Regions from separate parts of the Viridibacillus sp. FSL E2-0187 genome, predicted to be linked through region 3. Evidence: a T-box and tRNA genes for the amino acid it is inferred to sense, from the RefSeq annotation. Region 3 holds a T-box; the other regions hold tRNA genes.
The links. The T-box of region 3 lies ahead of ileS (isoleucine--tRNA ligase). A T-box ahead of a tRNA ligase gene usually reads a tRNA of that ligase, here a tRNA-Ile.
Positions count from the first base shown of each region.

Region 1: it encodes a tRNA-Ile, which carries the amino acid that the T-box ahead of ileS (isoleucine--tRNA ligase) is inferred to sense. The anticodon was not compared.
Region 2: it encodes a tRNA-Ile, which carries the amino acid that the T-box ahead of ileS (isoleucine--tRNA ligase) is inferred to sense. The anticodon was not compared.

Region 1 covers NZ_JBBOVG010000002.1:296,836-300,177, forward strand. The annotation lists rRNA gene MHH85_RS20620 (16S ribosomal RNA) at 1-1,540, shown strand, start outside; tRNA gene MHH85_RS20625 (tRNA-Ile) at 1,637-1,713, shown strand; tRNA gene MHH85_RS20630 (tRNA-Ala) at 1,726-1,801, shown strand; rRNA gene MHH85_RS20635 (23S ribosomal RNA) at 1,898-3,342, shown strand, end outside.
Region 2 covers NZ_JBBOVG010000001.1:189,956-193,297, reverse strand. The annotation lists rRNA gene MHH85_RS00815 (23S ribosomal RNA) at 1-1,383, opposite strand, end outside; tRNA gene MHH85_RS00810 (tRNA-Ala) at 1,480-1,555, opposite strand; tRNA gene MHH85_RS00805 (tRNA-Ile) at 1,568-1,644, opposite strand; rRNA gene MHH85_RS00800 (16S ribosomal RNA) at 1,741-3,293, opposite strand.
Region 3 covers NZ_JBBOVG010000001.1:1,933,631-1,936,972, reverse strand. The annotation lists gene MHH85_RS09365 (hypothetical protein) at 1-106, shown strand, start outside; gene MHH85_RS09360 (DUF3977 family protein) at 149-385, opposite strand; T-box leader at 998-1,237, shown strand; gene ileS (isoleucine--tRNA ligase) at 1,307-3,342, shown strand, end outside.

The DNA of each region.
Region 1 (3,342 bases), on a different contig from region 3:
TGATCCTGGCTCAGGACGAACGCTGGCGGCGTGCCTAATACATGCAAGTCGAGCGAATGATGAAGAAGCTTGCTTCTTCTGATTTAGCGGCGGACGGGTGAGTAACACGTGGGCAACCTACCTAGTAGATTGGGATAACTCCGGGAAACCGGGGCTAATACCGAATAATCCATTTTGTCACATGGCAAAATGCTGAAAGGCGGTTTCGGCTGTCACTACTAGATGGGCCCGCGGTGCATTAGCTAGTTGGTGGGGTAATGGCCTACCAAGGCAACGATGCATAGCCGACCTGAGAGGGTGATCGGCCACATTGGGACTGAGACACGGCCCAAACTCCTACGGGAGGCAGCAGTAGGGAATCTTCCACAATGGACGAAAGTCTGATGGAGCAACGCCGCGTGAGTGATGAAGGTTTTCGGATCGTAAAACTCTGTTGTAAGGGAAGAACAAGTACGTTAGTAACTGAACGTACCTTGACGGTACCTTATTAGAAAGCCACGGCTAACTACGTGCCAGCAGCCGCGGTAATACGTAGGTGGCAAGCGTTGTCCGGATTTATTGGGCGTAAAGCGCGCGCAGGTGGTTTCTTAAGTCTGATGTGAAAGCCCACGGCTCAACCGTGGAGGGTCATTGGAAACTGGGAGACTTGAGTGCAGAAGAGGAAAGTGGAATTCCAAGTGTAGCGGTGAAATGCGTAGAGATTTGGAGGAACACCAGTGGCGAAGGCGACTTTCTGGTCTGTAACTGACACTGAGGCGCGAAAGCGTGGGGAGCAAACAGGATTAGATACCCTGGTAGTCCACGCCGTAAACGATGAGTGCTAAGTGTTAGGGGGTTTCCGCCCCTTAGTGCTGCAGCTAACGCATTAAGCACTCCGCCTGGGGAGTACGGCCGCAAGGTTGAAACTCAAAGGAATTGACGGGGGCCCGCACAAGCGGTGGAGCATGTGGTTTAATTCGAAGCAACGCGAAGAACCTTACCAGGTCTTGACATCCCAATGACCGCTCTAGAGATAGAGTTTTCCCTTCGGGGACATTGGTGACAGGTGGTGCATGGTTGTCGTCAGCTCGTGTCGTGAGATGTTGGGTTAAGTCCCGCAACGAGCGCAACCCTTGATCTTAGTTGCCATCATTTAGTTGGGCACTCTAAGGTGACTGCCGGTGACAAACCGGAGGAAGGTGGGGATGACGTCAAATCATCATGCCCCTTATGACCTGGGCTACACACGTGCTACAATGGACGATACAAAGAGTCGCTAACTCGCGAGGGTATGCTAATCTCATAAAATCGTTCTCAGTTCGGATTGTAGGCTGCAACTCGCCTACATGAAGCCGGAATCGCTAGTAATCGTGGATCAGCATGCCACGGTGAATACGTTCCCGGGCCTTGTACACACCGCCCGTCACACCACGAGAGTTTGTAACACCCGAAGTCGGTGAGGTAACCTTTATGGGGCCAGCCGCCGAAGGTGGGATAGATGATTGGGGTGAAGTCGTAACAAGGTAGCCGTATCGGAAGGTGCGGCTGGATCACCTCCTTTCTAAGGATAATTACGGAAACAGATCTTGGATCTGTCGATTAACGTCTTGCGTTCAGTTTTGAAGGTTTATAAAAACCTTATATTTTTCCGAAAAAGGGGCCTATAGCTCAGCTGGTTAGAGCGCACGCCTGATAAGCGTGAGGTCGATGGTTCGAGTCCATTTAGGCCCACCATTTTTCTTTTTTGGGGCCTTAGCTCAGCTGGGAGAGCGCCTGCCTTGCACGCAGGAGGTCAGCGGTTCGATCCCGCTAGGCTCCACCAATATTGTTCTTTGAAAACTGGATAAAACGACATTGAAGCAAATTAAGTAACACATTTTTTATTATTAAGTTTTTTAGGCTTAATAACTAACTTTTAGGTTAAGTTATTAAGGGCGCATGGCGGATGCCTTGGCACTAGGAGCCGAAGAAGGACGGCACTAACACCGATATGCTTCGGGGAGCTGTAAGTGAGCTTTGATCCGGAGATTTCCGAATGGGGGAACCCACTGTTCGTAATGGAGCAGTATCTTGACGTGAATACATAGCGTCTTGATGGCAGACCCAGGGAACTGAAACATCTAAGTACCTGGAGGAAGAGAAAGAAAAATCGATTCCCTGAGTAGCGGCGAGCGAAACGGGAATAGCCCAAACCAAGAGGCTTGCCTCTTGGGGTTGTAGGACACTCTATATGGAGTTACAAAGGAATGAGTTAAACGAAGCGGTCTGGAAAGGCCCGCCAGAGCAGGTAACAGCCCTGTAGTTGAAAGTTCATTCTCTCTTGAGTGTATCCTGAGTACGGCGGAACACGTGAAATTCCGTCGGAATCTGGGAGGACCATCTCCCAAGGCTAAATACTACCTAGTGACCGATAGTGAACCAGTACCGTGAGGGAAAGGTGAAAAGCACCCCGGAAGGGGAGTGAAATAGATCCTGAAACCATGTGCCTACAAGTAGTTAGAGCCCGTTAATGGGTGATAGCGTGCCTTTTGTAGAATGAACCGGCGAGTTACGATTACATGCGAGGTTAAGTTTTAGAAGACGGAGCCGTAGCGAAAGCGAGTCTGAATAGGGCGAATGAGTATGTGGTTGTAGACCCGAAACCAGGTGATCTACCCATGTCCAGGGTGAAGGTAAGGTAACACTTACTGGAGGCCCGAACCCACGTACGTTGAAAAGTGCGGGGATGAGGTGTGGGTAGCGGAGAAATTCCAATCGAACCTGGAGATAGCTGGTTCTCTCCGAAATAGCTTTAGGGCTAGCCTCGTGATAGAGAATCCTGGAGGTAGAGCACTGTTTGAACTAGGGGTCCATCCCGGATTACCGAATTCAGACAAACTCCGAATGCCAGTGATTTATGCACGGGAGTCAGACTGCGAGTGATAAGATCCGTAGTCAAAAGGGAAACAGCCCAGACCACCAGCTAAGGTCCCAAAGTAATTGTTAAGTGGAAAAGGATGTGACGTTGCTTAGACAACCAGGATGTTGGCTCAGAAGCAGCCATCATTTAAAGAGTGCGTAATAGCTCACTGGTCGAGTGACGCTGCGCCGAAAATGTATCGGGGCTAAACAATTCACCGAAGCTGTGGATGGACATCTTAGATGTCCGTGGTAGGAGAGCGTTCTAAGTGCTGTGAAGTCAGACCGGAAGGACTGGTGGAGCGCTTAGAAGTGAGAATGCCGGTATGAGTAGCGAAAGACGGGTGAGAATCCCGTCCACCGAATGACTAAGGTTTCCTGAGGAAGGCTCGTCCGCTCAGGGTTAGTCGGGACCTAAGCCGAGGCCGATAGGCGTAGGCGATGGACAACAGGTTGATATTCCTG
Region 2 (3,342 bases), 1.7 Mb from region 3:
CCCTGAGCGGACGAGCCTTCCTCAGGAAACCTTAGTCATTCGGTGGACGGGATTCTCACCCGTCTTTCGCTACTCATACCGGCATTCTCACTTCTAAGCGCTCCACCAGTCCTTCCGGTCTGACTTCACAGCACTTAGAACGCTCTCCTACCACGGACATCTAAGATGTCCATCCACAGCTTCGGTGAATTGTTTAGCCCCGATACATTTTCGGCGCAGCGTCACTCGACCAGTGAGCTATTACGCACTCTTTAAATGATGGCTGCTTCTGAGCCAACATCCTGGTTGTCTAAGCAACGTCACATCCTTTTCCACTTAACAATTACTTTGGGACCTTAGCTGGTGGTCTGGGCTGTTTCCCTTTTGACTACGGATCTTATCACTCGCAGTCTGACTCCCGTGCATAAATCACTGGCATTCGGAGTTTGTCTGAATTCGGTAATCCGGGATGGACCCCTAGTTCAAACAGTGCTCTACCTCCAGGATTCTCTATCACGAGGCTAGCCCTAAAGCTATTTCGGAGAGAACCAGCTATCTCCAGGTTCGATTGGAATTTCTCCGCTACCCACACCTCATCCCCGCACTTTTCAACGTACGTGGGTTCGGGCCTCCAGTAAGTGTTACCTTACCTTCACCCTGGACATGGGTAGATCACCTGGTTTCGGGTCTACAACCACATACTCATTCGCCCTATTCAGACTCGCTTTCGCTACGGCTCCGTCTTCTAAAACTTAACCTCGCATGTAATCGTAACTCGCCGGTTCATTCTACAAAAGGCACGCTATCACCCATTAACGGGCTCTAACTACTTGTAGGCACATGGTTTCAGGATCTATTTCACTCCCCTTCCGGGGTGCTTTTCACCTTTCCCTCACGGTACTGGTTCACTATCGGTCACTAGGTAGTATTTAGCCTTGGGAGATGGTCCTCCCAGATTCCGACGGAATTTCACGTGTTCCGCCGTACTCAGGATACACTCAAGAGAGAATGAACTTTCAACTACAGGGCTGTTACCTGCTCTGGCGGGCCTTTCCAGACCGCTTCGTTTAACTCATTCCTTTGTAACTCCATATAGAGTGTCCTACAACCCCAAGAGGCAAGCCTCTTGGTTTGGGCTATTCCCGTTTCGCTCGCCGCTACTCAGGGAATCGATTTTTCTTTCTCTTCCTCCAGGTACTTAGATGTTTCAGTTCCCTGGGTCTGCCATCAAGACGCTATGTATTCACGTCAAGATACTGCTCCATTACGAACAGTGGGTTCCCCCATTCGGAAATCTCCGGATCAAAGCTCACTTACAGCTCCCCGAAGCATATCGGTGTTAGTGCCGTCCTTCTTCGGCTCCTAGTGCCAAGGCATCCGCCATGCGCCCTTAATAACTTAACCTAAAAGTTAGTTATTAAGCCTAAAAAACTTAATAATAAAAAATGTGTTACTTAATTTGCTTCAATGTCGTTTTATCCAGTTTTCAAAGAACAATATTGGTGGAGCCTAGCGGGATCGAACCGCTGACCTCCTGCGTGCAAGGCAGGCGCTCTCCCAGCTGAGCTAAGGCCCCAAAAAAGAAAAATGGTGGGCCTAAATGGACTCGAACCATCGACCTCACGCTTATCAGGCGTGCGCTCTAACCAGCTGAGCTATAGGCCCCTTTTTCGGAAAAATATAAGGTTTTTATAAACCTTCAAAACTGAACGCAAGACGTTAATCGACAGATCCAAGATCTGTTTCCGTAATTATCCTTAGAAAGGAGGTGATCCAGCCGCACCTTCCGATACGGCTACCTTGTTACGACTTCACCCCAATCATCTATCCCACCTTCGGCGGCTGGCCCCATAAAGGTTACCTCACCGACTTCGGGTGTTACAAACTCTCGTGGTGTGACGGGCGGTGTGTACAAGGCCCGGGAACGTATTCACCGTGGCATGCTGATCCACGATTACTAGCGATTCCGGCTTCATGTAGGCGAGTTGCAGCCTACAATCCGAACTGAGAACGATTTTATGAGATTAGCATACCCTCGCGAGTTAGCGACTCTTTGTATCGTCCATTGTAGCACGTGTGTAGCCCAGGTCATAAGGGGCATGATGATTTGACGTCATCCCCACCTTCCTCCGGTTTGTCACCGGCAGTCACCTTAGAGTGCCCAACTAAATGATGGCAACTAAGATCAAGGGTTGCGCTCGTTGCGGGACTTAACCCAACATCTCACGACACGAGCTGACGACAACCATGCACCACCTGTCACCAATGTCCCCGAAGGGAAAACTCTATCTCTAGAGCGGTCATTGGGATGTCAAGACCTGGTAAGGTTCTTCGCGTTGCTTCGAATTAAACCACATGCTCCACCGCTTGTGCGGGCCCCCGTCAATTCCTTTGAGTTTCAACCTTGCGGCCGTACTCCCCAGGCGGAGTGCTTAATGCGTTAGCTGCAGCACTAAGGGGCGGAAACCCCCTAACACTTAGCACTCATCGTTTACGGCGTGGACTACCAGGGTATCTAATCCTGTTTGCTCCCCACGCTTTCGCGCCTCAGTGTCAGTTACAGACCAGAAAGTCGCCTTCGCCACTGGTGTTCCTCCAAATCTCTACGCATTTCACCGCTACACTTGGAATTCCACTTTCCTCTTCTGCACTCAAGTCTCCCAGTTTCCAATGACCCTCCACGGTTGAGCCGTGGGCTTTCACATCAGACTTAAGAAACCACCTGCGCGCGCTTTACGCCCAATAAATCCGGACAACGCTTGCCACCTACGTATTACCGCGGCTGCTGGCACGTAGTTAGCCGTGGCTTTCTAATAAGGTACCGTCAAGGTACGTTCAGTTACTAACGTACTTGTTCTTCCCTTACAACAGAGTTTTACGATCCGAAAACCTTCATCACTCACGCGGCGTTGCTCCATCAGACTTTCGTCCATTGTGGAAGATTCCCTACTGCTGCCTCCCGTAGGAGTTTGGGCCGTGTCTCAGTCCCAATGTGGCCGATCACCCTCTCAGGTCGGCTATGCATCGTTGCCTTGGTAGGCCATTACCCCACCAACTAGCTAATGCACCGCGGGCCCATCTAGTAGTGACAGCCGAAACCGCCTTTCAGCATTTTGCCATGTGACAAAATGGATTATTCGGTATTAGCCCCGGTTTCCCGGAGTTATCCCAATCTACTAGGTAGGTTGCCCACGTGTTACTCACCCGTCCGCCGCTAAATCAGAAGAAGCAAGCTTCTTCATCATTCGCTCGACTTGCATGTATTAGGCACGCCGCCAGCGTTCGTCCTGAGCCAGGATCAAACTCTCCATAAAAGTAGTTTGAAAGCTCATTAGCTTTGCTAGCGTATCATCCGAAGATGAT
Region 3 (3,342 bases):
TGCTGTATTTGAAGCTGTAAGAAGATTAAATAATAATGTTCTAGAGCAAACAGAAGAAATTAAAAAATTACGTGATGAGCTAAAAGAATATAATAAACAGCTATAAACCAGATTTAGATTTCTTTTATGCGAAGTTTCCTTCTTTATCTTATTTACTTTGAATACCCAATAGTAACTTAAGGGAGTTTCGCTTCTTTTTCATCTTCTTTAAACCTTCTTTGGAATCCATGATTACTACCGTTTTAAATAACCAAATTCGAAGATAAAACGATTCAAAAATAATCGGTCCTTTTATCCCCCGTTCCTCAAATTCAGAACCTTCCTCTAATTCCGTCTCTGTTCTAACAATCCATGTATTGCCAATTCCTATTTCAATAAATTTCATTTTTGATCACCGCTTCGCTTTTGTTTATCACTTAATGTAAATGTTATTTATAGTCTTACTATCGTACAAAAAATAGATTGGTAAAATTAATAGTAACATTTCAAAATTAAAAATTGAATTCACAAAATGACAAAAACCACTAAAATCTACTTTGATTTTCCTTTATCAGTCCAAAAATGAGTGTTTTATGCAATGAAAATTCAATAAGAAAACACTCTTTAAAGCCTTATATATCAATGGTTAACAAGTTTTTAAATACTAATTCTATTTGCTGTGAGCGTTCGCGAAAAATAGATTTGTGTATCTTTGTGTTCTAAAACGCTATATTGAATTCAATCTTTCTACTACATTAAGTAATTTATTTATAGATTATTTTGAATATATTATATCCTTTTCATATTACACTATTTTCAGTTGCCTAATTCTACAAAACGTCCGTTCATTTTTGAATTATTAAATTTCTACATTCTCTAAACTCTAAATGCCTAGGTTCTACACCTATAAATTAGTAACATCCCTCACTTTCTTTCATTCCTTTTAAAATAAAAATACCTACATTAATTATTTGACAATTTTTTTCTGTTCTGTTACGATAATTTTCAATAAAAGCATACAAATTCGTTGATGAGAAAGAGTAGCGTTACATCTTATTCCCTAGAGAGCTGACAGATCGGTGCAAGTCAGTGTTTAAGTGTAATGTGAAGATCCTCTCTGAGAAGATAGTCTGAAGATTTAGTAGGTCTATCCGGGTGTCCGCCGTTAAAAGGAACACGTATGATTGTACGTTGCTGAGTGCTATTGAGCGGTTTTCAATAGAATTAGGGTGGTATCGCGGTTAACCCCGTCCCTTACTTGGGACGGGGTTTTTTGTATGTTTTTATATAATTTAGTATTGGAGCGATATCAATGAATTCGAATGAAATTAAAGAAAATACAGTACAGCGTGAACAACGCATTCGTAACATGTGGACAGAAAAAGATACTTTTCAAGCTTCTGTTGATGCAAGAGAAGGACGCACACCGTTTGTTTTTTACGAAGGTCCACCAACTGCAAACGGGCTACCCCATGTAGGCCATGCATTTGGCAGAACGATTAAAGATGTTGTGGCACGTTATAAAACGATGCAAGGATTCCAAGTAGAAAGAAAAGCAGGCTGGGATACACACGGTCTTCCTGTAGAACTTGGTGTTGAAAAGCAACTAGGTATTTCAGGTAAACAAGAGATTGAACGGTATGGTATTGAGCCATTTATCAACAAATGTAAGGAAAGTGTCTTCACTTACGAGAAGAAATGGCGTTCGTTTACTGAAGAATTAGGTTATTGGGTTGATATGGATGATCCTTATATGACATTAAGCAATGACTATATCGAAAGTGTATGGAACATCTTGAGTAAAGTGCATAAAGACAATTTGTTATATAAAGGACATCGTGTATCACCTTACTGCCCTAGCTGCCAAACATCATTAAGTTCTCATGAGGTCGCACAAGGTTATAAAGATGTGAAAGATTTATCTGCTACTGTGAAATTTAAATTAGCTGATAAAGAAAATGAATTCTTCTTAGGTTGGACGACAACACCTTGGACTTTACCTGCTAATGTAGCACTTGCTATGAATTCAGAGCTAACGTATGTAAGGGTTCAAAAAGGATCAGAGATCTTTATTGTCGCTAAATCATTAGCTGAAAAAGTAATGGGTGGAGATGTTGAAGTTCTAAGTGAGCACAAAGGACATGAATTTGAAGGCGTATGTTATTTACCTCCATTCAATTATGTAACTGTCGAAAAAGGACATATCGTTGTATTAGCTGAATACGTAACGGAGAGCAGTGGTACCGGTATCGTTCATATCGCACCAGCTTACGGTGAAGATGACTATAAAACTATTCAACAAAATGGCTTATCTTTTGTGAATGTGGTTGACTTGCAAGGTCGTTACACAGCAGAGGTAGTTGATCTTGAAGGCAAATTTGTGAAAGACTGTGACGTAGATATTATTAAAATGCTGTCTGAAAAAGGTCTACTCTTTAGCAAAGAAAAGTATGAGCATAGCTACCCACACTGCTGGCGTTGTGATTCACCACTTCTTTACTATGCTACAGATAGCTGGTTTATCAATATGTCGTCACTAAAAGACCAAATGCTTGCGAATAACGAAACCATCACTTGGTATCCTGAGCACATCAAAAACGGACGTTTCGGAAACTTCCTTGAAAACCTTGTAGATTGGAATATTAGCCGAAACCGCTACTGGGGTACTCCATTAAATGTATGGATCTGTGATGATTGTGGCTATGAAGTAGCACCTGGTAGCATTGATGAATTAAAAGAAATCGCTACAACTAATTTGGATGATGGTATAGAGCTTCACAAACCATATATTGATGATGTCCAATGCGCTTGCCCTAAATGTCATGGCCAGATGGAAAGAACGCCAGAAGTTATTGACGTTTGGTTTGACAGCGGTTCAATGCCATTTGCACAACATCACTATCCATTTGATAACAAAGAGAAATTTAATAAACAATTCCCTGCAGATGTCATCATTGAAGGAATTGACCAAACACGTGGCTTCTTCTATAGCCTATTAGCAGTCTCTACACTATTCACTGGTCAGGCACCATATAAGAACGTCTTATCATTAGGTCATGTATTAGATGAGAACGGTCAGAAAATGTCGAAGAGTAAAGGTAACGCTCTAGATCCAGTTGAATTGATTCAAGAATATGGTGCTGATGCTCTACGTTGGGCATTCTTGATCGATAGTTCGCCTTGGAATCCTAAACGATTCTCGAAAAAGACTGTGCAAGATGCAAAATCAAAACTAGTTGATACATTAGATAATACGTATAAATTTTATGCGATGTATGCGAAAATTGATGGTTTTGAATACGATGCAAATCAAACAGGCAAGAAAACAATCTTAGATCAATGGATGCTATCTCGTTTGCATAA